DNA from 2 places in the Variovorax sp. TLI9-5A genome. Region 2 is predicted to be linked to the other one. Evidence: riboswitches for the same ligand, from Rfam matches in the RefSeq annotation. Region 2 holds a riboswitch; the other holds the start of a gene.
What was found. Region 2 has a riboswitch for thiamine pyrophosphate ahead of thiC (phosphomethylpyrimidine synthase ThiC). Riboswitches for the same ligand answer to the same signal wherever they lie in the genome.
Positions count from the first base shown of each region.

Region 1: it holds a riboswitch for thiamine pyrophosphate, as region 2 does, so the genes downstream of both, AC1VNX_RS18830 (purine-cytosine permease family protein) here and thiC (phosphomethylpyrimidine synthase ThiC) in region 2, are expected to answer to the same signal.

Region 1 is NZ_CP200310.1:3,991,907-4,003,724, reverse strand. Features, by position in the region: gene AC1VNX_RS18880 (YnfA family protein) at 1-100, shown strand, start outside; gene AC1VNX_RS18875 (AraC family transcriptional regulator) at 107-967, opposite strand; tRNA gene AC1VNX_RS18870 (tRNA-Asn) at 1,110-1,185, opposite strand; tRNA gene AC1VNX_RS18865 (tRNA-Asn) at 1,351-1,426, opposite strand; gene AC1VNX_RS18860 (TonB-dependent siderophore receptor) at 1,475-3,622, opposite strand; gene AC1VNX_RS18855 (thiamine phosphate synthase) at 3,628-4,563, opposite strand; gene AC1VNX_RS18850 (thiazole synthase) at 4,560-5,372, opposite strand; gene thiS (sulfur carrier protein ThiS) at 5,391-5,594, opposite strand; gene AC1VNX_RS18840 (FAD-dependent oxidoreductase) at 5,591-6,682, opposite strand; gene thiD (bifunctional hydroxymethylpyrimidine kinase/phosphomethylpyrimidine kinase) at 6,718-7,578, shown strand; gene AC1VNX_RS18830 (purine-cytosine permease family protein) at 7,523-8,866, opposite strand; TPP riboswitch at 8,943-9,043, opposite strand; gene AC1VNX_RS18825 (adenylate/guanylate cyclase domain-containing protein) at 9,243-11,135, shown strand; gene AC1VNX_RS18820 (TetR/AcrR family transcriptional regulator) at 11,122-11,818, opposite strand, start outside.
Region 2 is NZ_CP200310.1:1,047,006-1,058,823, reverse strand. Features, by position in the region: gene AC1VNX_RS05165 (acetyl-CoA C-acyltransferase) at 1-1,024, shown strand, start outside; gene AC1VNX_RS05160 (glutamate carboxypeptidase) at 1,111-2,358, shown strand; gene AC1VNX_RS05155 (acyl-CoA dehydrogenase family protein) at 2,402-3,532, shown strand; gene AC1VNX_RS05150 (metallophosphoesterase) at 3,534-4,373, shown strand; gene AC1VNX_RS05145 (YchJ family protein) at 4,531-4,974, shown strand; TPP riboswitch at 5,016-5,121, shown strand; gene thiC (phosphomethylpyrimidine synthase ThiC) at 5,211-7,094, shown strand; gene AC1VNX_RS05135 (M48 family metallopeptidase) at 7,137-8,111, opposite strand; gene AC1VNX_RS05130 (lysophospholipid acyltransferase family protein) at 8,148-8,921, opposite strand; gene gmhB (D-glycero-beta-D-manno-heptose 1,7-bisphosphate 7-phosphatase) at 8,921-9,514, opposite strand; gene glyS (glycine--tRNA ligase subunit beta) at 9,537-11,690, opposite strand; gene glyQ (glycine--tRNA ligase subunit alpha) at 11,706-11,818, opposite strand, start outside.

The DNA of each region.
Region 1 (11,818 bases), 2.9 Mb from region 2:
GCTCTGGGCTGTTGACGGCATCAGGCCGACGGGGTGGGATGTGGCGGGCGTGGCGGTTTGCCTGGCGGGCATGGGGCTCATCGCGTTCCAGCCGCAGTAGCCGTTCTCACCGCGTGCCCGTACGGCGGATGGGGATCAGCAGGTCGGTGCGCAGCTCTGCCTGAGAGACCTGCCGCGGCGAGTTCAAGTAGTGCTCCAGCGTGGGCCGGTCATCGGGTTCGTACCCGCTGGCAGGCAGCCACCGGATATAGAGGGCGCGTACGGCGGCGTTGATCTGCGAGTACGGGCCCGCGAGGCGATGCGCCGCGTAGCAGCCGCCGGGAATGTCGAGCATCTCGACTTCGGGCGCGTCCGGCCAGGGATCGGGGGAGTCGACGGCGGCGTAGTACCTGAAGCCGATGCTGCCTTCCGGCTCGTCGAAAGACGCTCCCCAGCGATCCGTGATCCGGGCCATGCCTGCGTGCTGGCGCAATCGCCGGTGGGTGTGGGGGATGGTCGAGAACGGCCCCTGGTGCCGCAGCGCATGCAGCCGCCGCGTCGGGCATTCGACGATACGCACGGCCGGCGCGGCGATGCTGTCGTCGGGTTGCGGCAATGCATCGACGTCTAGGATCGCCCGCACCATCTTTTGCTGGAATGCACGCGGCGACTGTCCGGTGAACTGGCCGAAGGCGCGCGTGAAGGCCTGCGGGCTTTCGTAGCCCACGGCCAGCGCGACCTGGGTGATGCTCTGGTCGCCGGCTTCCAGCAGCCGGGTGGCGAGCGCCAGCCGCACGCGGCGGACCGTGGCCGCCACCGTTTCCCCGGCCACGCTCGCGTAGACGCGGTGGAAGTGGAAGGGCGAGAAGTGCGCGAGCCGCGCGAGGTCTTCGAGCCGGTGCTCGGCCATCGGATCGGCAACGATGGCCGCGACGGCGCGCGCCACGCGGGCGCGGTAGTCCTGCTCGATGCAGCGGCTGCTTTCCATGCGCGCGAGTGTGCGCCTTTCGTGCGAGTGCCAGTGCCACTTAGCCGACTTTGCGCAGATCGCGGCGCAGCAGACCGGCCAAAAGAAAAAGCCCGCTGTCCGGAAAGACAGCGGGCTCTTCAGAGGCCTTGCGGCTTGATGGTGGCTCCTCGACCTGGGCTCGAACCAGGGACCTACGGATTAACAGTCCGGCGCTCTACCGACTGAGCTATCGAGGAACAAGCCTTAAATTATATGCAATGGATTTGCCGATCTCGGCCGCCCGACTGCATTTTTTGCATCGATGCGACGATTGCCTGCAACTAACACCGTGCAACACCACAAATGAAATGCCCCGCTACCTTGTGAGTAGCGGGGCATCCAGAGGCCTTGCGGCTTTGTAGTGGCTCCTCGACCTGGGCTCGAACCAGGGACCTACGGATTAACAGTCCGGCGCTCTACCGACTGAGCTATCGAGGAACAAGCCTTAGATTATAGCGTTATTTTTGCGGCTTCCCGACAACACTCTCAAAGCGCGACGCTCAGCCCCAGACGCAGCGTGCGCGGCGCGCCGGGGAACAGGTAGACATGGCCGAACTGGTAGGGCGATTCCTTCCAGTAGCGGCGGTCGAACAGGTTGTCGACCGACAGCGTCCAGCTCGCGTTCGCGCCGCGCAGCTTCGTGTCGTAGCGCAGCACGGCGTCCACGCGCGTCCACGAGGGCAGGGTGATCGAGCCATCGGGCAGGACGTTGCGGCGGCCTTCGTACGACAGCTGCCCCGCCACCTCGAGTCCCGGCACCGACGCGAAGCGATACGCCGTCTGCGCGCGCAGCACCTGCTTGGGCACGTTGGTCGGCGACTGCCCGTTGAGCGCCGGATTGGCCGTGCTCCCGCGCCGCTTGGCATCGATCAGCGTCACGCCGCCGCCGATGCGCCATGGTTCCTGGTTCCACTGTGCCCCAGCTTCGAGACCGCGATGCACCGCCTTGCCGTCGTTGCGCACCTCGCACAAGCCGCTGCACAGGTCCATGTTGGTCAGCGGCCGCGAAATGTCGAACCATGCGAGCTGCCAGTTGAAGACGTCGTTGCCGCCCTTGATACCCAGCTCCCACTGCCGCGAGCGCAGCGCGGGCAGTGCCTGCCCCGCATTGCTGTACTGCGAGACCCTGTTCGGCACAACCTGTGATTCGACACCACGTCCCCAGCTCGCATAAGCCAGCAGCCCCGGCTGGATGGCGTAGCTCGCCGCGATCCACGGCGTGGTCACGTCCTGCTTGTAGCCGGTCGGGCTCGAGCCGTCGTTGCCGATGCTGCTGCGGTCGAGCCGCGTGTGGCGCGCGCCGAGCCAGGTGGTGAAGCGGTCGTTCCAGCGGATCGCGTCCTGCACCGAGAACTCGGTCGATCGCTCGTCGCGATTGGTCTGCGGCGTGGTGGCATCCGGAGCCGGCGGCACGATGGCCGTGCCCCAGATGTTGCCGGTGCCCGCGTAGTTGTAGGCCTGGTTGTCGAAACGGTTGCGCACGCGGCTTTGCAGCAGCCCGAAGCCGAGTTCGTGCCGAACGCTGCCCGTCATCACGTTGCCCTTGAGATTCAGGCTGCCGGCCGTCAACGTGCGGCGCTCGTTGTCGCTGCGGAAGTCGTAGACGTCGAAGGTGCCGTCGGAGCAGTAGCGGTCGTAGTTGCCCTCGGTGCCGCAGCCGAAGGCGTAAGCCAGGCGGTCGTCGCTCTTCAGTCGCTGCTGGCCGATCTGAGCGCTCCAGCGCCAGTCGGCGTTCAGCGCCTGGCTGAAGCGCAGCGTGCCCGTCAGCGCCTTGAACACCGAGGGCTGCGACCACGGCTGGCTGTTGAGGTTGATGCGCGGATCGACCGGTGCCGGCAGCATGCTGCCCAGCAGGCTGTAGCCGTTCTGGCTGGGCTGCGTCTTGCGGCTTTGCTCGATCTCGAACTCCAGCACCGAGTCGCGCGTGATGCGCCAGTCGGCAGCAAGCGAGAACAGGTTGCGGTTGCCGTCGAGGTTGTGCGTCAGCGGCTTGAGGTTTTCGCTCGCCACGTTGAGCCGGTAGCCGAACTGCCGGTTCTCGCCGAAGCGCCCGCCGAGGTCGACGGCACCGAGCACGCTGCCGCGGCTCGTGGTCTCGATGCGCACCGTGCGCAGGTCCTGCTCGGTGGGCCGCTTCACCACGTAGTTGACCAGCCCGCCCGGCGCGCTGGTGCCGGCCTGTATGCCGCTGGTGCCGCGCAGGATCTCGACGCGCTCCTTGTTGTCGAGCGGAATCGATGTCTCGGCGCTGATCGGCAGGCCCTCGCGCCGGTAGTTGAAGCGGTTGTCGAGCACGAAGCCGCGCACCGTGAGGTAGTCCCAGTAGCCCGCGGAGTTGTAGGCGTCGGTCACCGAGGCGTCGAACTGCGTCAGATCGGCGAGCCGGCGCGCGCCGCTGGCCTGCAACTGCTTGCTGTCGATCACCGTGGCCGAGATCGGCAGCTCGCGCAGCGGCACGTCGCCGAATCCGCTCACGTCGGCCTGCGGCGCGGTCGTGCCCTCGCTGACTGTGATCTCGGGCAGCGCGGACTGCTGCTGCGCATGCGATGAGCATGCCGCGGTGCAGAGAGCACGCGAAACAGGCGAGAGCCGATGTCGGCGGGAGAAAGTGGAAGGGAGCTCGGTCTTTTTCATTCTGTTCATTTGCCGGTGGCGGCATCGATGGCCGCGATCCATTGCGCGGCCGTGGCCTCCGGGTCGTCGGCCGCGACAAGCGCACGCACCACGGCGACGGAGCCCACGCCGGTCGTCAGCACTTCCGGCAGCCGCACCGCGTCGATGCCGCCGATGCCGACCTGCGGATAGCCGCGCAGCAGCCGCGCATAGGCGCCCAGCCGCGCCACGCCCTGCGGCGCGGTCGCCATCTTCTTGAGCGTGGTGGGGTACACGGCACCCATGGCGATGTAGCTCGGGCTCACCTTGTCGGCGCGGACCATCTCCGCATAGCCATGCGTGCTGACGCCGAGCCGCAGGCCCGAAGCGCGCAGCCGGGCAAGGTCTTCGGGCGAGAGCGCGTCGAGATCCTCCTGGCCCAGGTGGATGCCATAGGCGCCGGCCGCGATGGCCACCCGCCAGTGGTCGTTGATGAAGAGCAGCGCGCCAGTGCCTTGCACCGCCTCGACGGCCGCCTGCACTTCGCGCTCTACGGCCGCGCCGTCGTCCGACTTGAATCGCAGTTGCACCGTCGGCACACCTGCGCGTGCCATGCGGCCAACCCACTGCGCGTCCGGCAGCACGGCATAGAGTCCGAGCCGTTCGGGGCAGTGCGGAAATGCGTCCTCGCGCGCGGAGGGAGGAAAGGAGCGCATGCCGAAGTCTTCCGGCGCGTCGGGCCATAGCGTGGCGTCGAAGCTGCTCAGGCGCTGCGTCTGGGCGCGCCAGGCGTGGGCAAGGCACTCGGCGTCGATCTCGATGAAGCCGAGTGCGCAGCAGGCGCGCTTGGCGCCACGGTAGACGGGGTCGTCCGAGGAAAAGCTCGGCGCGCTCACCGGCGCCGACGTGATGGCGCCGAAGCGCAACCCGTGCGCCGCGACGATGGCCTGCGCGATGGCGCCCGAATCGAGTGCGCCGCTCATGATTCGTGATGCCAGAAAGGCGTGCCCAGCACGGGCGTGCTCGGCTGCGCGGCGTCCTGCGCGGCCATGGCGCCGGCTCGATGCGCATCGCGCCCGGCCTGCACCGCGTCGGCAAAGGCGCCGGCCATCGCGACCGGGTCCTGCGCCAGCGCGACAGCGGTGTTCAGCAGCACGCCGTCGTATCCCCATTCCATGACCTGGCAGGCATGCGATGGCAGGCCCAGGCCCGCATCCACCAGCATCGGCACCTTGAGCCGGTCGCGCAGCACCTGCAGCGCATACGGGTTGACGGGCCCCCGGCCGGTGCCGATGGGCGCGGCCCACGGCATCACCGCCTGGCAGCCGACGTCGACCAGCCGCTGGCACAGCACCAGGTCCTCGGTGCAGTAGGGCAGCACCTTGAAGCCCTCTCGGATCAGCTGCGAAGCCGCTTCGACGAGGTTCAGCGTGTCGGGCTGCAGCGTGTAGTCGTCGCCGATCAGCTCAAGCTTGATCCACGGCGTGTCGAACAGCTCGCGCGCCATCTGCGCGGTGGCGACCACCTCCTGAATGCTGTGGCAGCCGGCGGTGTTGGGCAGCACCGGCACCGCGAGCTTGCGCAGCAGCTCCCAGAAGCCGTTGCCGAGCTCGCTGTTGCCCGAGCCCTGGTTGGCCGTCTGCCGGCGCAGCGAGGCGGTCAGCATCGCCGGCTTCGCGCGCTTCACGGCGGCTTCGAGCAGATCAGGGGAGGGATAGCGCGCGGTGCCCAGCAGCAGGCGGCTCTGGAAGGTCTCGCCGTAGAGCACCAAGGGGTCGTTCGTGGTCGTCATTTCTGTTGTCTCCATCAATCAGCCGCCCGTCACGGGGCGGATCACTTCGACTCGGTCATCGGGCTGCAGCGCACGCGACGCGTAGGCCGAGCGCGGCACGAATTCGCGGTTCACGGCTACCGCGAAGGGGGGAGTGGCCTCCAGCGCAGCCAGCGCGTCGGTCAACGTCGCCTGGTCGGGCAGGGTGAAGGGCTTGTCGTTGATCAGGATGTTCATCGTCATGTGTCTCGGGTCTCCATGCCGAAGCTCTTCGCGAGGGGCGAGCGGCCCTGCGTCAGCATCTCCATCGCCGCGTCGAGCATCGCGGGCGCGATCATGAAACCGTGGCGGTACAGGCCGTTGATCTGCAGCACGCGCGGCTGCGGCAGGCGCAGGGCGGGGAGGTTGTCGGGCAGCGCGGGCCGGCACTGCGTCGCGATCTCGACGATGCGCGCCTCGGCGAAGCCGCTGTGCACGGCATAGGCGGCGCTCAGCAGTTCCAGCGTGGAGCGCACGCTGGCGGGCGACATGTCGTCCGACTCGATCTCCGTCGCGCCGATCACGAACAGGTTGCCCGGCTTGGGCGCGATGTAAAGCGGGTAGCGCGGATGCACGAGGCGCGTGGGGCGCTGCAGGCGCACCTCGGGCGCATGCACGCGGATCACCTCGCCGCGCACGCCGCGCAGGGCGTTCCACTGCGGGCGGGCACCGAGGCCGCGGCAGTCGATCACCCAGTCGGGCTGGCCGGCCGTGCCAGGCGAGAAGTCCGAAGGCGCACGTGGCGATTGCCAGTGCAGCGTTACGCGAGAGCTGCTCTCGAGCGTGGCCCGCAGCGAGGCCAGCAACGCGCGATTGTCGAGCTGGCCTTCGCCCGGAAGGAACAGGCCCTGCGCGAAGCGCTGGCCCAGCGAAGGTTCCAGCGTGGCGATCGCGCGGGCGTCGACGGACTGCATCGGCGCCAGCTCGGGCACCTGCGCACCGGTGTTCGCGAGCACGCGCGCGAGCCGCGTGGCCTCGGCGGCATCCTGCCGGTGCCAGAGCACCAGCGTGCCTTCGCGCTGGAAGAACACGGGCTGTGCCAGCGGCGCGAGAAGCTCCGGCCAGCGCGACAGCGCGTGCTGCCCCATGCGCACGACAGACACCGGCGCCACCGCCGATTCGGCCAGCGGCGCCAGCATGGCGGCGGCCACGCGCGCGGCAGCGCCTTCGGCCTCGGCGCTGCCAGCCTCGAACACATCGACCTTGCATCCGGCCTGCGCGAGCGTTATAGCCATCAGCCGGCCCATGAGGCCCGCGCCGAGGATGGCTACCGAGTCGAAAGGAAGGCTCATGCCAGGGCTCCTTCGCGTCGCCGATAATTTTCGGCATGACCCAAGGCACCATCCAAGAGCCCACTCAGCGCTACGCACGCGTGCTTTCCATCGCTGGTTCCGACAGCGGCGGCGGCGCCGGCATCCAAGCCGATCTCAAGACCTTCGCCGCCCTGGGCTGCTACGGCATGACGGCCATCACCGCGCTCACCGCGCAGAACACGCTCGGCGTCTCGGGCATCCACGGCGTGCCGCCCGATTTCCTCAAGGCGCAGATCCAGGCCGTGGTCGAAGACATCGGCGTCGATGCCGTCAAGCTCGGCATGCTGCATGCGCCCGAGGTGGTCGACGTGGTGGCCTGGGCCATCGACCGCTACCAGCTGAAGAACGTGGTGCTCGACCCGGTGATGGTCGCCACCAGCGGCGATCGCCTGATCGCCGCCGAGACGGTGCAGGTGCTGGTGCGCGAGCTGTTCCCGCGCGCCGTGGTCGTCACGCCCAATCTCGACGAGGCCGCCTTGCTGATCGGCCATGCCATCGAAGGCGTGGACGCGCTCGACGGCGCGGCCGACGAACTGCTGGCGCTCGGAGCGAAGGCCGTGCTGCTCAAGGGCGGCCACCTGCCGGGCAACGAAGTGGTCGACGTGCTGCTGCAGGCCGGCGGCGAACGCAGGCGACTTGCCTCCGGCCGCATCGAAAGCCGCAACCTGCACGGCACCGGATGCACGCTGTCGTCCGCCATCGCAGCGCACCTTGCACTGGGCGCGACGCTGCCCGAGGCGGTCGAACGCGCGCGCGCCTACATCCTCGGCGCGATGGCCGCCGCAGCGAACGTGAAGATCGGCGCGGGTCATGGCCCCCTCAACCACGGCTTTGCGCCAGTGCCGACGCACCGGCTGCCGTTGAAGGCCGGCTGAGCCAGGCCAGCGCGAAGGTCGCGGCCAGCGTCGGCAGCGCGGAGCCGAACTGCGGCGCCCACTTGGCAAGCGCGTGATACGCGGCGATGCCCGCGATCCAGATCAGCGCCGCACCGAAGTCGACCTTGCGCCGCGCGCCATGCGGCGAAACCGTCTCGCCGCTGCCCAGCCGGCCGATGATCACGCCGTACAGCGGCACGAACACCGAACTCAGCAGCAGCAGGAAAGGCTCCAGCGTGTGCATCGGCAGCACCAGCGCCAGCGCGATGCACAGGGCCGCCAGCAGCAGGCCCCAGCGCTTCACGCTCCAGCGCGGCAGCAGGCTGTGCGTGGAGACCGAACCCGAGTACACGTCGCCGTAGGCGTTGTCGAGCTCGTCGATCAGGATCAGGCCCAGCGCCACCAGGCCACCCTGGGCCAGCAGCAGCGCGGTGACGAGGCCCGTGCCCGGCTCGGCCACGCTCACCACCATCACGCCCAGCGCGTAGCACCAGACGTTCGCGACCGCATAGCCGATCCAGGTGCCACCGAATGCGCCGCCGAGTCCGCCTGAGCTGCGCTTGCCGTGCCGTGCATAGTCGGCCACCAGCGGCAGCCACGACACAGGCATCGCGATCACCAGGTCGAGCGCACTGAACATGCCCATCGTGCCGTCGCCGGGGCGTGCCCAGAAGGCATCCAGCCCTTTGGCCTGCAGTTGCGTCGCGAACTGCCAGGTGAGCCAGAGCAGCGACAGCACCACCAGCGGCAGCCCGAATCGGCTCACGAAGCGCCGCACCAGCCTCACCATCGAGCCAGCGAGCAGCGCCAGCAGCACCGCGCCCCACAGCAGCGTCGTCAGCACGCCGCCCCAGAAGGAGCCCAGCGCCGGACCCACCACCGTCTGGCCGATGGCCTGCGTGCCTTCCCGCATCACCACGAGCTCGAAGGTGGTCCAGCCCACCAGCTGCACGATGTTGAGCAGCACCGGCAGCCGCGCGAAGGCGCTGCCGTAGGTTGCGTGCATGAGGCCGGCGCTCGCCAAGCCGCTCTGGCAGCCCAGCCGCGCGGTCCAGGCCAGCAGGCCCGCGCCGATGCACGAGCCGAGCACGATGGCGATCGCCGCGTCGCGCGTGCCCACCGCCGGCACCAGGTAGGCGCCGATCTGCATTACCAGCAGGCCCACGCCGAGGCTGAACCAGAGCGAGGCATGGTCGTGCCAGCCGAACACGCGCTGCGAGGCGGGCAGGGGCGTCAGCGCCTCGTTCGAGACGACCGTGCTGTCGTTGCTCTTTTCGTCGTGTGCCATCCGTTTGCTCCAGTGCAAAAGGTTTGGCAGGTGGGCGAGGCCCCAGTGGCGCGGCTTTCACGCGAGAAGGCGTGAGAGGCCACCGGACCAGCTTCCCTGCGCGAGGATTACCTCAATCAGGTTCAAAGGGACTTTCTCAGCCGGACGGCAAGCCGCCCAACACCCCTAGCAAGTACGCCCCGGGAGAACCCGCGGCGCGGGCCGAAGTTTATCCGCTGCCGGGAAGCCGCAACGGCGGGCGTGCCTTTGCAGGCAGGGAAAACCCTTGGAGCACCAGCGCACCGCGCGAGAATCGCTGCCAAAGAAGTAACGACAGCAGAAGAAACGGGAGCGCATGCCGATAAGCATGCAGAAGAGGAAATGGAGAGGAACTTGCATGGCCGATAACGATTTCAAGGCCCCCCGCCTGCGACGATTCAGGGTCGACGTAGGCACCATCATCTGCGCCGTCGCGATGGTGCAGTCGCTGCTGCTGGTGGCCTTCGGCTACTGGGCGGCCGAGAAGCTGGTGTCCAAGGTGGGCACCACCGCGCACAAGATCAACCACGACCGGGTGGAGGACAACGTGCTTGCCTTCCTCGCCAAGACGGAAGGCGTCATCCGCTCCATAGCGGATTCGCCCAGCGTCCATGTCTGCGGCGAGGACGGCGAGCAGACCGCCGAGATGCTCTGGACCATGCTGGAGCAGACCCCCGAGCTCGACAGCATCAACGTGGCCACCGATCATGGTCACGTGCTGATGGCTGTGCGCTACCCTGTGCCGGCCATCCGGCAGGTGCTGCGCGGGCCCGATTTCAGCACCGAGACCTGGCACTACAAGGACTCGCCGGACTTGGACGGCGGCGATGCGAAGCAGCGCTTCGCGACGACCTCGATCTCGGCCTACCGCAGCGATTTCGATCCCGAGAAGCGCACCTGGTACCTGGAGGCCATGAAGGCGAAGGGCCCAGTGTGGACCCAGCCCTTCCTGATGAGCGACGCGCAGGAGCTTGCCATCGGCCATGCGCGGCCTGCGGGGCGCGTCGACGACGAGGGCCACAAGCGCGGGCTCGTGGTCGACGTCAATGTGTCGCTGGGACATCTGTCGAAGCTGATACGCGTCTCCGGCGCGCTGGGCAGCGGCGAGAGCGCACTGCTCAGCTCCGACCATCACGTGATCGCGCGCAGCGACCACCCCGAGCCGGTACGCAAGCTCGAGTCGCCCGACAGCGGCGTGCTCGGTGCCATCCACGCACACATGCTCGCGGCCAGCACGGCAGGTGGCGCCGACGACGTCGCCTTCTCCATCGAGTACGAAGGGCGCCGCTACCTCGTGCAGACCTCGCACCTGCCGCACACCCGCTGGCAGCTTGTGAGCTGGGAGCCCGAGGATCTGCTGCTCGGTGGCCTGCATCGCTCGGTGCTCTGGTCGTTGCTGCTGACGGCCAGCTTTCTGGCACTGTCGCTCTTCATCTCGCTGCGGCTGTCGAAGCTGGTGACCGGGCCCATCGAAAACCTCTCGCGCGTCGCGCGCCGCATCGGTCGGCTGGAGCTCGACGACCTGCCGATCGAGCCGAGCCGGGTGCTCGAAGTGCAGCATCTCAACCAGGCGCTGGACGAGTCGGCGCGCAGCCTCAAGGCCTTCAGCAAGTTCGTGCCGGTCGACATCATCCGGCAGCTCGTCGCGGAAGGGCATGCGCTGGGGCCGAGCGGATCGCCGCGGCGCATCACCGCGATGTTCACCGACGTGGAAGGCTTCACCGGCATCTCGGAGTCGATGCCGGCCGACGTGCTCGTGCGCCAGCTGACCGAGTACTTCAACCTCGCCGCGGGCATCTTCGCGCGCCACGGCGGCGTGATCGACAAGTTCATGGGCGACGGCATCATGGTGCTGTGGGGCGCACCCACCGAACTCGAAGACGCGGAGTACCGCGCCTGCGTGGCGGCGATCGAGCTGCATGCCGAGATGAACGCGCTCAACGAGAAGTGGCGCGCCGAGGGCCTGCAGGAGTTCCGCACGCGCGTGGGCATCCACACCGGCCACGTGATCGCGGGCGTGCTCGGCTCGAGCAATCGCCTGTCGTACACCGCCATCGGCGATGCAATCAACGCGGCAAGCCGCATCGAGGGCGCCAACAAGGAGCTGGGCACGCGCACGCTGATCTCCGAGGCCACCTTCGAGGGGCTGGGCGGCCGGCTCGCCACGCGCCGCATCGAGGAGCTCGCGGAGCTGCGCGGCCGGCAGACGCGCATGGTGCTCTACGAGGTGCTGGGACCTAAGCCTGCTTGACCCGGCGCGCGAAGGCTTCGAGTCCGTCGATGGTGATCTGGACGTGGCGCTCGAAGCTGCTGTCCAGCGGCACCGTCGTGCCGTTGTCCCAGCGCAGGATGAACGCCTTGTTGGCCAGCTGCGAGAGGTTGCGTGTGAGCACCGGGTGGTCGAGCGGGCGGATCGTGTGCACGCGTTCGCGCAGCTCCTCGGCCCAGGCCTGGGTGTTGTCGGCGGGCAGGGGCGAGAACTCCATCGTCAGGAAGCCCAGCATCGCGGCGACCACGCAGTTGTAGGCCTCCAGCAGCGGCTCGCCCTCGAAGCCGGCATCGGTCAGCGTGGCCAGGATGCCCTCGACCAGCTCCATCGGCAGGCTGCCGTTGGACACCAGCTGCGCCCCCAGCAGCTGCGCCACGTTCGGATGGCGCCGCACGGCGGCACGGCAGCGGCGGAAGAGTTCGGCGATCCAGTCCTTCCAGACGAGTTTGCCGGACGGCGGCGCGACCTCGGCCATGACAAGCGCGGCCACCTCGGCCAGGAGCGCCTCGCGCGTGCTCACGTGCCAGTGCACCGTGGCGGGGTAGACGTCGAGCCGGGCCGCCACCTCGCGCATGCTGAAGGCGCCGAGGCCGAATTCGTCGATCTGCGCGAGCGCCTCTTCGGCGATGCGCTGCTTCGTCAGGCCACCGCCGCCGGAGGGGCGG
Region 2 (11,818 bases):
CGGCAACTGCCTGATGGCAGGCCAGGGCCAGGCGCCGGCGCGCCAGGCGGCCTACAAGGGCGGCCTGCCCGACAGCGCGGGCGCGGTCACGCTCAGCAAGATGTGCGGCTCGGCCATGAAGGCCGCGATGCTCGCGCACGACCTGCTGCTGGCCGGCACGCACGAGGTGATGGTGGCGGGCGGCATGGAAAGCATGACCAACGCGCCCTACCTCATGCTCAAGGGCCGCGGCGGCTACCGCATGGGCCACGACCGCATCTTCGACCACATGATGCTCGACGGCCTCGAAGACGCCTACCAGCCGGGCCGCTCCATGGGCACCTTCGGCGAGGACTGCGCCGCCAAGTACAAGTTCACGCGCGAGCAGCAGGACGCCTTCGCCATCGCCAGCGTCGAACGCGCCAAGAAGGCCACCGACACCGGCCTCTTCAAGGACGAGATCGCGCCCGTCACCGTCAAGGGGCGCGGTGGCGAGACCGTGATCTCGGTCGACGAAGGCCCGGGCAAGGTCAAGCTCGACAAGATCCCCACGCTCAAGCCCGCGTTCAAGAAGGAGGGCGGCACCATCACCGCCGCATCGAGCTCGTCGATCAACGACGGCGCGGCCGCGCTGGTGATGATGACCGAGTCGCACGCCAGGAAGATCGGCGCGAAGCCCATCGCCCGCATCGTCGGCCACGCCACGCACGCGCAACAGCCCGAGTGGTTCTCCACCGCGCCCGTCGGTGCCGTGCAGAAGCTCTTCGCCAAGACCGGCTGGAAGGCGCGCGACGTCGACCTCTGGGAAGTGAATGAAGCCTTCGCCGTGGTGCCGATGGCGCTGATGCACGAACTCGACGTGTCGCACGACATCGTCAACGTGCACGGAGGCGCCTGCGCGCTGGGCCACCCGATCGGCGCCAGCGGCGCGCGCATCATGGTCACGCTGATCCATGCGTTGAAGGCGCGCGGCAAGACGCGCGGCGTGGCGACGCTGTGCATCGGCGGCGGCGAAGGCACGGCCGTGGCGCTCGAATTGCTATAAGAGCGGGGCTGGGAGCGTCCGAGCAGGGGCGCTCGCCAGCTTTTTTCATCCAGACATTCAAATAAATGCGTAGAGCAGGAGATTTCATGCGCCCATCCATCCACCGCACCGCCATCGCTGCCGTGCTGGCCACCGCTTTCGTGGCGAGTTCCGCCCTGGCCCAGAAGCGCGACAACGTGCTGTTCCAGGCAGCCACCGACGAGCAGCCGGCCGTGATCAAGACGCTGGAAAAGCTGGTCAACATCGAGACCGGCACCGGTGACGCCGAAGGCATCGCCGCCGCGGGCAACTACCTCGAGGGCGAACTCAAGAACCTGGGCTTCACCGTCACCCGCAGCAAGTCGGCCGGCTTGGTGGTGGGCGACAACATCGTCGGCAAGATCAAGGGCCGCGGCGGCAAGAACCTGCTGCTGATGTCGCACATGGACACCGTCTACCTGAAGGGCATCCTCGCGAAGGCGCCCTTCCGCGTCGAGGGCGACAAGGCCTACGGCCCCGGCATCGCCGACGACAAGGGCGGCAACGCGGTCATCCTGCACACGCTCAAGCTGCTGAAGGAATACGGCGTGCGCGACTACGGCACCATCACCGTGCTCTTCAACACCGACGAGGAAAAGGGCTCCTTCGGCTCGCGCGACCTGATCCAGGAAGAAGCCAAGCTGGCCGACTACGTGCTTTCCTTCGAGCCCACCAGCGCTGGCGACGAAAAGCTCTCGCTGGGCACCTCGGGCATCGCCTACGTTCAGGTCAACATCACCGGCAAGGCCTCGCACGCGGGTGCCGCGCCGGAGCTGGGCGTGAACGCGCTGGTCGAGGCTTCCGACCTGGTGCTGCGCACGATGAACATCGACGACAAGTCGAAGAACCTGCGCTTCAACTGGACCATCGCCAAGGCCGGCAACGTCTCGAACATCATTCCCGCCAGCGCCACGCTGAACGCCGACGTGCGCTATGCGCGCAACGAGGACTTCGACGCCGCCATGAAGACGCTCGAAGAGCGCGCGCAGCAGAAGAAGCTGCCCGAGGCCGACGTCAAGGTGATCGTCACGCGCGGCCGCCCGGCTTTCAACGCAGGCGAAGGCGGCAAGAAGCTGGTCGACAAGGCAGTGGCCTACTACAAGGAAGCCGGCGGCACCCTGGGCGTGGAAGAGCGCACCGGCGGCGGCACCGACGCGGCCTATGCGGCGCTCTCGGGCAAGCCGGTGATCGAGAGCCTGGGCCTGCCCGGCTTCGGCTACCACAGCGACAAGGCCGAGTACGTGGACATCAGCGCGATCCCGCGCCGCCTTTACATGGCCGCTCGCCTCATCATGGACCTCGGCGCCGGCAAGTAATAGAAGAAGCGCGAACAAGACAAGAAAGACAGGAGACAACGCCATGCTGCTCAGCGCCGACCAGGAAGCCATCCGCGACGCGGTGCGCGATTTCTCGCAAGCCGAACTCTGGCCCAACGCCGCGAAGTGGGACCGCGAACACAGCTTTCCGAAGGAGGCTCACCAGGGCCTCGCCGCGCTGGGCGCCTACGGCATCTGCGTGCCCGAGGAGCATGGCGGCGCCGGCCTCGACTACCTCACGCTCGCGCTGGTGCTGGAAGAAATCGCGGCCGGCGACGGCGGCACCAGCACCGCCATCAGCGTGACCAACTGCCCCGTCAACGCCATCCTCTTGCGCTACGGCAACGCGCAGCAGAAGAAGCAATGGCTCGAGCCGCTGGCGCAGGGGCAGATGCTCGGCGCCTTCTGCCTCACCGAGCCGCAGGCCGGCAGCGATGCCTCGAGCCTGCGCACCACCGCGCGCAAGGACGGCGACGGCTACGTGATCGACGGCGTGAAGCAGTTCATCACCAGCGGCAAGAATGGGCAGGTCGCCATCGTCATCGCGGTGACCGACAAGGGCGCGGGCAAGCGCGGCATGAGCGCGTTCATCGTGCCGACGAACGCACCCGGCTACAACGTGGCGCGGCTGGAGGACAAGCTGGGCCAGCACAGCAGCGACACCGCGCAGATCAACTTCGACGGCTGCCGCATTCCGCGCGAGAACCTGATCGGCGCGGAGGGCGAGGGCTACAAGATCGCGCTCGGCGCGCTGGAAGGCGGGCGCATCGGCATCGCCGCTCAGAGCGTGGGCATGGCGCGCAGCGCCTTCGACGCCGCACTGGCCTACGCCAAGGAGCGCCAGGCCTTCGGCGGCTCCATCTTCGACCAGCAGGCCGTGGGCTTCCGCCTTGCCGAATGCGCGACGCAGATCGAAGCCGCGCGCCAGCTGATCTGGCATGCGGCCAGCCTGCGCGACGCCGGCCTGCCCTGCCTGAAGGAAGCCGCCATGGCCAAGCTGTTCGCGAGCGAGATGGCCGAGCGCGTGTGCAGCGCCGCCATCCAGACGCTGGGCGGCTACGGCTATGTGAGCGACTTTCCGCTGGAGCGTATCTACCGCGACGTGCGGGTGTGCCAGATCTACGAAGGCACTTCGGACATCCAGAAGCTGCTGATCCAACGCGCGCTGGCGTGACGTGAGCGAGCGCCGAGGGCGACGCCCGGGCTGGTGGCATGCCGCGGCATTCGTGCTCGCGGCATTGGCCGTCTGGAGCTTCGTCATCGAGCCACGCTGGGTGGCTGCACGCGTCGAGCCCCTGAGCTCGGCGCAATGGCAGGCGCCCGCCGGCATGAAGGTCGCGGTGGCGGGCGACTGGCATCTCACATCCCGCTCCGCATGGCGCATCACCAGCGTGGAGCGCGCCGGGCGCATCGTCGACGAGATCAACACCGCGCAGCCCGACGTGGTGCTGCTGCCCGGCGACTTCCTCGCGGGTACGGGTGAAGACGACGAGCCCCTGCCCATCGAAGACATGGCCGCCGTGCTCGGCAAGCTGAAGGCGCCGCAGGGCGTGTATGCGGTGCTCGGCAACCACGACTGGTGGCATGACGGTGAGCGCACGGCAAAGGCACTCACCGCACAGGGCATCCGCGTACTGGAGAACGCCTCGACGCGCCTGCCCGGCCACGACATCTGGGTGGTCGGCATCGGCGACCATTCCACCGGCCATTCGGAGCCGATGCGCGCGCTGGCCGGCGTGCCGCCCGGCGCGGCGACGCTGGTCATGATGCACGACCCCTTCAGCTTCGCGACCATGCCGCGCACGCGCGGGCTGGTGGTGGCCTCGCACACGCACGGCGGGCAGGTGAGCGTGCCGGGCTATGGCGCACTGATCGTGCCGGGCGCCGCCCCGCGCGAATGGGCCTACGGCTGGACCACGCACAAGGACAGGCGCATGTACGTCACCAGCGGGCTGGGCGTGAGCATCCTGCCGGTGCGCTTCAACGTGCGGCCCGAGTGGGTGATGTTCCGGTAGGGCCTGTCGCCGTCGTTTCCGGGGCCATGCGCTGATCCGCAAGCCCGCCGACGCGCAGCGCGTGCAGCGGGCCATCGCCGCGAATCGGCCTTCATGGCCCATCCGCGGGCTTGCCCTCTCGGCACAAGGGCCGCGAGGTGTTCCAATGTGGGTCTTCATGAGTGCCTCCGCCCCATTCCCCGGGTCCCTCCCCGGGTCCTTCTCCGGCCCCTGCCCCTGCGGCCGGACCGACCGCCGCGACAAGCCCGTTCCCCACGCCCAGTGCTGCGGCCGCTACCTCGACGATTTCGACAACACGCCCGCGCCCGATGCCGAATCGCTGATGCGTTCGCGCTATTCGGCCTTCGTGCTGGAGCGCGGCGAGTACCTGCTCGCCACCTGGCATGCCTCGAAACGCCCGGCCTCCATCGAGTTCGAGCCGGGCGTCAAATGGCTCGGGCTGGACGTCCGCGCGCGTTCTGTGCTCGACGCCGACCACGCCGAGATCGAGTTCGTCGCGCGCCAGCGCGGCCCCTCGGGCGCCGCCACCCGCCTGCACGAGCGCAGCCGCTTCGTGCGCGCGGACGGCCGCTGGTACTACCTCGACGGCGACCTGCGGTAACAACCCGCGGGTTGACGCGACGGTCCGAGGCTCGCACAATCGGCCCCGCTCCGGGGTGCACGCATGTGGCGTGCTGAGATGGCAAAGCTGCCGACCCGCGAACTTGATCCGGGTCATACCGGCGTAAGAAGAGCTGCACTCCCTGACTTCGGTCCGTCCACCTTCCCGTGACGGGCATTTGCCGAAGACCACCGAGCGATTGCGGAGCACCCTTTCCTCAACAAGGAGTGCCTCCGATGAATGCCCCCGACAAGTTCACCTCGCTGCTTTCGCTGACGCGCGAGCCCTTTCCCGCGTCGCACAAGTGCGTGATTCCGGGCAGCCGGCCCGACCTGTTCGTGCCCGTGCGCGACGTGCAGCTGACCAATGGCGAGACCGTGTCGCTCTACGACACCTCGGGCCCGTACACCGATCCGAAGGTCGAGATCGACGTGCGCCGCGGCCTGCCCGACGTGCGCGGCGCGTGGATCGCCGAACGCGGCGACACCGAAAGCTACGAAGGCCGCGTGCACCACGCGCTGGACGACGGCGCCAAGAACGAGGACCGCGACGCCCAGCGCCTGGCCGAACTGCGCGCCGGCGCCTCGGCGCTGCAGCGCACGCCGCGCCGCGCGAAGTCGGGCAGCAACGTGACGCAGATGCACTACGCACGCCGCGGCATCGTCACGCCCGAGATGGAATACGTGGCCCTGCGCGAGAACGGCAAGCGCGAATGGATGGCCGAGTACCTCGCCAACGAGGAACGCGCCAGGCGCGTGGCGGGCAACCCGATGGGCGCGAACATTCCGCGCATCATCACGCCCGAGTTCGTGCGCGACGAGGTGGCGCGCGGCCGCGCGATCATTCCCGCGAACATCAACCACCCCGAAGTCGAGCCGATGGCCATCGGCCGCAACTTCAAGGTGAAGATCAACGCCAACATCGGCAACTCGGCCGTCACCTCGAGCATCGAGGAAGAGGTGGAGAAGCTGGTGTGGGCCATCCGCTGGGGCGCGGACAACGTGATGGACCTTTCCACCGGCAAGAACATCCACACCACGCGCGACTGGATCGTGCGCAACAGCCCCGTGCCGATCGGCACCGTGCCCATCTACCAGGCGCTCGAGAAGGTGGGCGGCGTGGCAGAGGACCTGACCTGGGAGATCTACCGCGACACCCTCATCGAGCAGGCGGAACAGGGCGTCGACTACTTCACCATCCACGCCGGGCTGCGCCTGCCCTTCATCCACCTGACGGCCAACCGCATGACCGGCATCGTGTCGCGCGGCGGCTCGATCATGGCCAAGTGGTGCATCGCGCATCACAAGGAGAGCTTCCTCTACACGCACTTCGAGGACATCTGCGACATTATGAAGGCCTACGACGTGAGCTTCTCGCTCGGCGACGGCCTGCGCCCCGGCTCGGGCGCCGACGCCAACGACGAGGCCCAGTTCGCCGAGCTGCGCACGCTGGGCGAGCTCACGCAGATCGCCTGGAAGCACGACGTGCAGACCATGATCGAAGGCCCGGGCCATGTGCCGATGCACATGATCCAGTCGAACATGGACGAGCAGCTCAAGCACTGCCACGAGGCGCCGTTCTACACGCTGGGCCCGTTGACCATCGACATCGCGCCGGGCTACGACCACATCGCCAGCGCCATTGGCGCGGCCATGATCGGCTGGGCCGGCACCGCGATGCTCTGCTACGTGACGCCGAAGGAGCACCTGGGCCTGCCCGACCGCGACGACGTGAAGCAGGGGATCATTGCCTACAAGATCGCCGCGCACGCGGCGGACGTGGCCAAGGGCCACCCGGGCGCCCGCTCTCGCGACGATGCGCTGAGCAAGGCCCGCTTCGAGTTCCGCTGGCAGGACCAGTTCAACCTGGGCCTCGACCCCGACACGGCGCGCGAATTCCACGACGAGACGCTGCCCAAGGATTCGAGCAAGGTGGCGCACTTCTGCTCGATGTGCGGCCCCAAGTTCTGCTCGATGAAGATCACGCAGGAAGTGCGCGAGTACGCCGCGAAGAAGGGCGTGGCCGAGGATCAGGCCATGAGCGAAGGCATGGAGGAGAAGTCGAAGGAGTTCATGGCGGGCGGGGGCGAGATGTACATCCCCATCAAGGCCGTGTCCTGAGGCCCTGGCTCGATCCAGTCTTGAGGCCGGGGAGCCCCGGCCTCAGTTCCAGCGCGGAACCGTCTCGTCCTTGAGCTGCTGCCGCAGCGCGTCGTAGTCGGGCACCACGCTCTCCACGGTTTCCCAGAAGCGGTGCGAGTGGTCCATCACCCTCAGATGGGCCAGTTCGTGCGCGACGACATAGTCGATCACCGGCAGCCGGAAGTGGATCAGCCGCCAGTTGAGCCTGATCGACCCGTCCGCGCTCGCGCTGCCCCAGCGCGTGGCCGCGTTGGACAGCGAGAGCTTCTGCCACCGCACGCCGAGCAGCGGCGCGAAGTGGTCCAGCCGCTCGATGAAGAGCTTGCGCGCCTGCCGCATCAGCCAGGCCTGCGCCGCGTCGCGGATCTGCGAGGGCTCGGCGTTCTGCGAAACGGCCAGCCGCAGCACGCGCGGCACGCCGTCTTCCGTGGCCGCATCCAGCGTGCCGCCCACGCTCGAGAAGCCGTGCTTCGGATCGAGCCGCATCACGACCGGTTCGCCCAGGAACGGAAAGCCCGCCCCGTCCTTCCACTCGATGCGCGTGGCTTCGACGCGGGCGTGGCGCTGGCGCGTCTCGGTGAGCTTGCGCAGGATCCAGTCCGACTTCTCGTGGATGGCCGCATCGACGTCGCGCAGCGCCACCCACCGCGGCGCGCGCACCGACAGCCCCTCGGCGCCCACCAGGAAGCCGATGGTCTTGCGCTTGCCGCGCTTGAACTCGTAGGCCACGCGCGCCGAGCCCAGCACCACTTCGCGCGTGGCCTGGGGGTGGGCGAAGTTCGCGAGCGTCAGCGTGTCGGCCAGGGGCACCGCGGGCGGCGCATGCGGATCGACAGGCTCCGCAGGAAGAGCCGCCGCATCCGGCTGCATGGCGGGGGGCACCGCCGGCTTGGGCTTCTTCGGACGGCGCGGGCGTGCCGGCGCGGGCGCCGGAGGCGCGAACTCGCTCCCCAGCCCCTCGAACAGGTCCATCGTGAACCGGAGCAGTCCCCCCATGGCGGGCCTTCTGGTTTCTGTTCTACCGGCTCGCCTTCAGCTCACCGCTTCCTGCCGGGCGGGCTGCGACGGGTTGTTGACGTAGGCCTCGGGGTCGAGGCGGCGCATCTCGGCCTCGATCCATTCCTCGACCTCGCGCATCAGCTCGTCGGGCTTGCGGCCCACGCTGGAAATGGCCGGGCCGATGGACACGTCGACCACGCCGGGGCGCTTGATGAAGGCCTTGCGCGGCCACACCTTGGCCGAGGTCACGGCGATCGGAATCACCGGCACGCCGGTCTCGCAGGCGAGCCGCGTGCCGCCGCTCTTGTAGGTGCCCTTCTGCCCGCGCGGAATGCGCGTGCCCTCGGGGAACATGATGATCCAGATGCCCTGCGCGAGCAGCTTGCGCCCCTGGTTCACCACCTTGTTGAAGGCCTGCGCGCGCTGGCTGCGGTCGATGTGGATCATGTCCAGCCGCGCCATCGCCCAGCCGAAGAAGGGGATGTAGATCAGCTCCTTCTTGAACACGTAGGCCAGCGGGTGCGGCATCAGCGTGGGCATGAGGAAGGTCTCGAGCGTCGACTGGTGCTTCACCAGCAGGACCGCGCCGGCCAGCTTGTCGGTCGGCAGGTTCTCCATGCCGCTCACGCGGGTCTTGATGCCCAGCAGAACGCGCGCGCCGCCGATGGCCCAGCCCAGCCAGCGCACGGCCATCCAGTACAGCGGAATGCCGCGCTTCCAGAGCGAGCTGACGCACATGATGATGCCCCAGGGCACCACAGTGACCAGCATCCAGAGTGCGTGAAGAATGGAACGGAACAACGCCATCAGACAGCTACCTGCAGTGCATCCCGCGCTTCGCGCGCGAGCAGAAAATCGACAAAGGCGGCGAGATCGTCGTGGACCAACGTGTTCGCCGGGTATTCGGAAGGAAGCGGATCGACGCCGCGGCAGGCCGCGCCCATGCCCGTGAGCAGCAGGTGCGGCTCGCAGCCGGCGGCCGCGCCGGCCTGCAGGTCGCGCAGGCTGTCGCCGCAGGTCGGCACGCCCTTGAGATCGATGCCGTAGCGGTCGCCGATCTGCAGAAACAGACCCGGCTTCGGCTTGCGGCAGTCGCAGTTCTCGTCGGGGCTGTGCGGGCAGTAGAACACCGCGTCGACCTTGCCGCCCACGGCCGCGAGCATCTTGTGCATCTTGGCGTGCATGGCGTTGAGCGAGGCCATGTCGAACAGACCCCGGCCCAGGCCCGACTGGTTCGACGCGATCACCACGTGCCAGCCCGCATGGTTGAGCCGCGCGACGGCCTCCAGCGCACCGGGCAGCGGCGTCCACTCGATGTCGCTCTTCACGAAGTCTTCGCGGTGCACGTTGATCGTGCCGTTGCGGTCGAGGATGACGAGTTTCATGGCAGAGCCGCCCATGGTGGTGTTGCCGTAGGAATGTTCAGACGGCCAGCCACTCGAGCTGCGCCACCCGGTTCATCGCTGCGTGCAGCGACATCAGCAGGCCGAGCCGGTTCAGGCGCAGGTCGGCCTGTTCGGCGTTGACCATCACGCCGTCGAAGAAGGCGTCGACCGGCTCGCGCAGCGCGGCCAGCGTCTGCAGCGAGGCGGTGTAGTCGCCGGCGTCGAACTGCGCGTTGGCGGCGGGCACGACCTGCGCCATGGCCGCGTGCAATGCCTTCTCGGCGGGCTCCTGCAGCAGCAGTTCGCTGACGTGCGCGTCGGCCTCGGGTGCCTTCTTGAGGATGTTGCCGATGCGCTTGTTGGCGGCGGCCAGTGCGGCTGCGGCCGGCAGGGCGGCGAAGGCGCGCACGGCGGCCAGCAGCTTGGGCACCTCGCCCAGGCGCTGCGGGCGCGGAGCCAGCACGGCTTCGACTTCCTGCGCGCTGGCGCCCTGCTCGCGCAGGGAACCGGCGAGCCGGTCGTAGATGAAATCGACGACCTGGCTCACGTCTTCCGCGGCCTTGTGCAGCGGGAACTGCCCGGTCTTGCCGATGGCGTCGTCCAGCACGGTACGCGCGGCGCTCACCAGCTTGCTCAGATCGAGCGGCAGGTCTTTCTCGACCAGCATGCGGATCACGCCCAGCGCATGGCGGCGCAGCGCGAAGGGGTCGCGGTCGCCGGTGGGCAGGTTGCCGATGCCGAACATGCCGACCAGCGTCTCGAGCTTGTCGGCCAGCGCCACCACGAGGCCCACGGTGTTGCGCGGCAGCTCATCGCCGGCGAAGCGCGGCTTGTAGTGGTCTTCGATGGCGTCGGCCACCGATGCGTCGAGGCCGTCGTGCAGCGCGTAGTAGCGGCCCATGATGCCCTGCAGCTCGGGGAACTCGCCGACCATGTCGGTCACGAGGTCGGCCTTGGCGAGCTGGGCTGCCTGCGTGGCATGCGCGGCGAGCGCCGCGTCGCCGATCTGCTCGGCGATGCTGCGCGCGATGCGCATCACGCGCTCCACGCGCTCGCCCTGCGTGCCCAGCTTGTTGTGATAGACCACCTTGCCCAGCGACTCGACGCGCGAGGCCAGCGACTTCTTGCGGTCCTGGTCGAAGAAGAACTTGGCGTCGGCCAGGCGCGGGCGCACCACGCGCTCGTTGCCTTCGATGACCGCGCTCGCGTCCTCGGGGCTGATGTTGCTGACGACGAGGAACTTGTTGGTGAGCTTGCCCGAGGCGTCGAGCAGCGGAAAGTACTTCTGGTTGGCCTTCATCGTGAGGATGAGGCACTCCTGCGGCACTTCGAGGAACTCGCGCTCGAAGCTGCAGACCAGCACGTTCGGGCGCTCGACCAGCGCGGTCACTTCATCGAGCAGCGCGTCGTCCTCGATGGGCACCGAGCCGCCGCCGGCCTTCACGGCAGCGGCCGCGAGCTGGCGCGCGATCTCGGCACGGCGCGCCTCGAAGCTGGCGATGACGGCGCCGTCTTCCTGCAGCTGCAGCGCGTAGCTGTTGGCGTCGCGCAGCACGACCGGATCGACCGCGGCCTCGAAGCGATGGCCGTGCGTTTCGCGGCCGGCCTTCAGGCCCAGCGCCTCGATGGGCACCACGGCGTCGCCGTGCAGCGCCACGAGGCCGTGCGCGGGGCGCACGAAGCTCACGCTGGTCCAGCCCGGCAGCTCGCAGCCGCTTTCGAGCTGATAGCTCATGACCTTCGGGATCGGCAGCTTGGCGATGGCTTCGGCCAGCGCCTTCTGCAGGCCTTCGGCCAGCGTGGCGCCCTTGGCGGTGCTTTCGTAGAACAGGGCCTCGGCCTTGCCGTCCATGGCACGCTTGAGGCCGGGCACGGCGGAAGCGTCGGCGCCGAGCGCGCCCAGGCGCTTGAGCAGCGCGGGCGTGGGCTGGCCCGAGGCGTCGAGGCCCACGGCCACCGGCATGAGCTTCTGCGACACGGCCTTGTCGGCGGCACGGTCGGCCACGTGCGTGATGTGCGCGGCGAGGCGTCGCGGCGAAGCGTAGGAGGTCAGCACGGAGCCGGCCTCGGCCAGGCCCTGGGCCACGAGCTGGTCGCGCAGCACGCCCGCAAAGGCGTCGCCGAGCTTCCTCAACGCCTTCGGCGGCAGCTCTTCGACAAACAGTTCGACCAGGAGGGAATTCTTGTTCATGGGGGTCGTCATCGCTCAGGCGGCCTTCTTCGGGGGGATCTGCGCGACCCATTCGCGCGGCGCCATCGGGAAGCCCAGGCGCTCGCGGCTGTCGTAGTAGCTCTGCGCCACGCTGCGCGCGAGGTTGC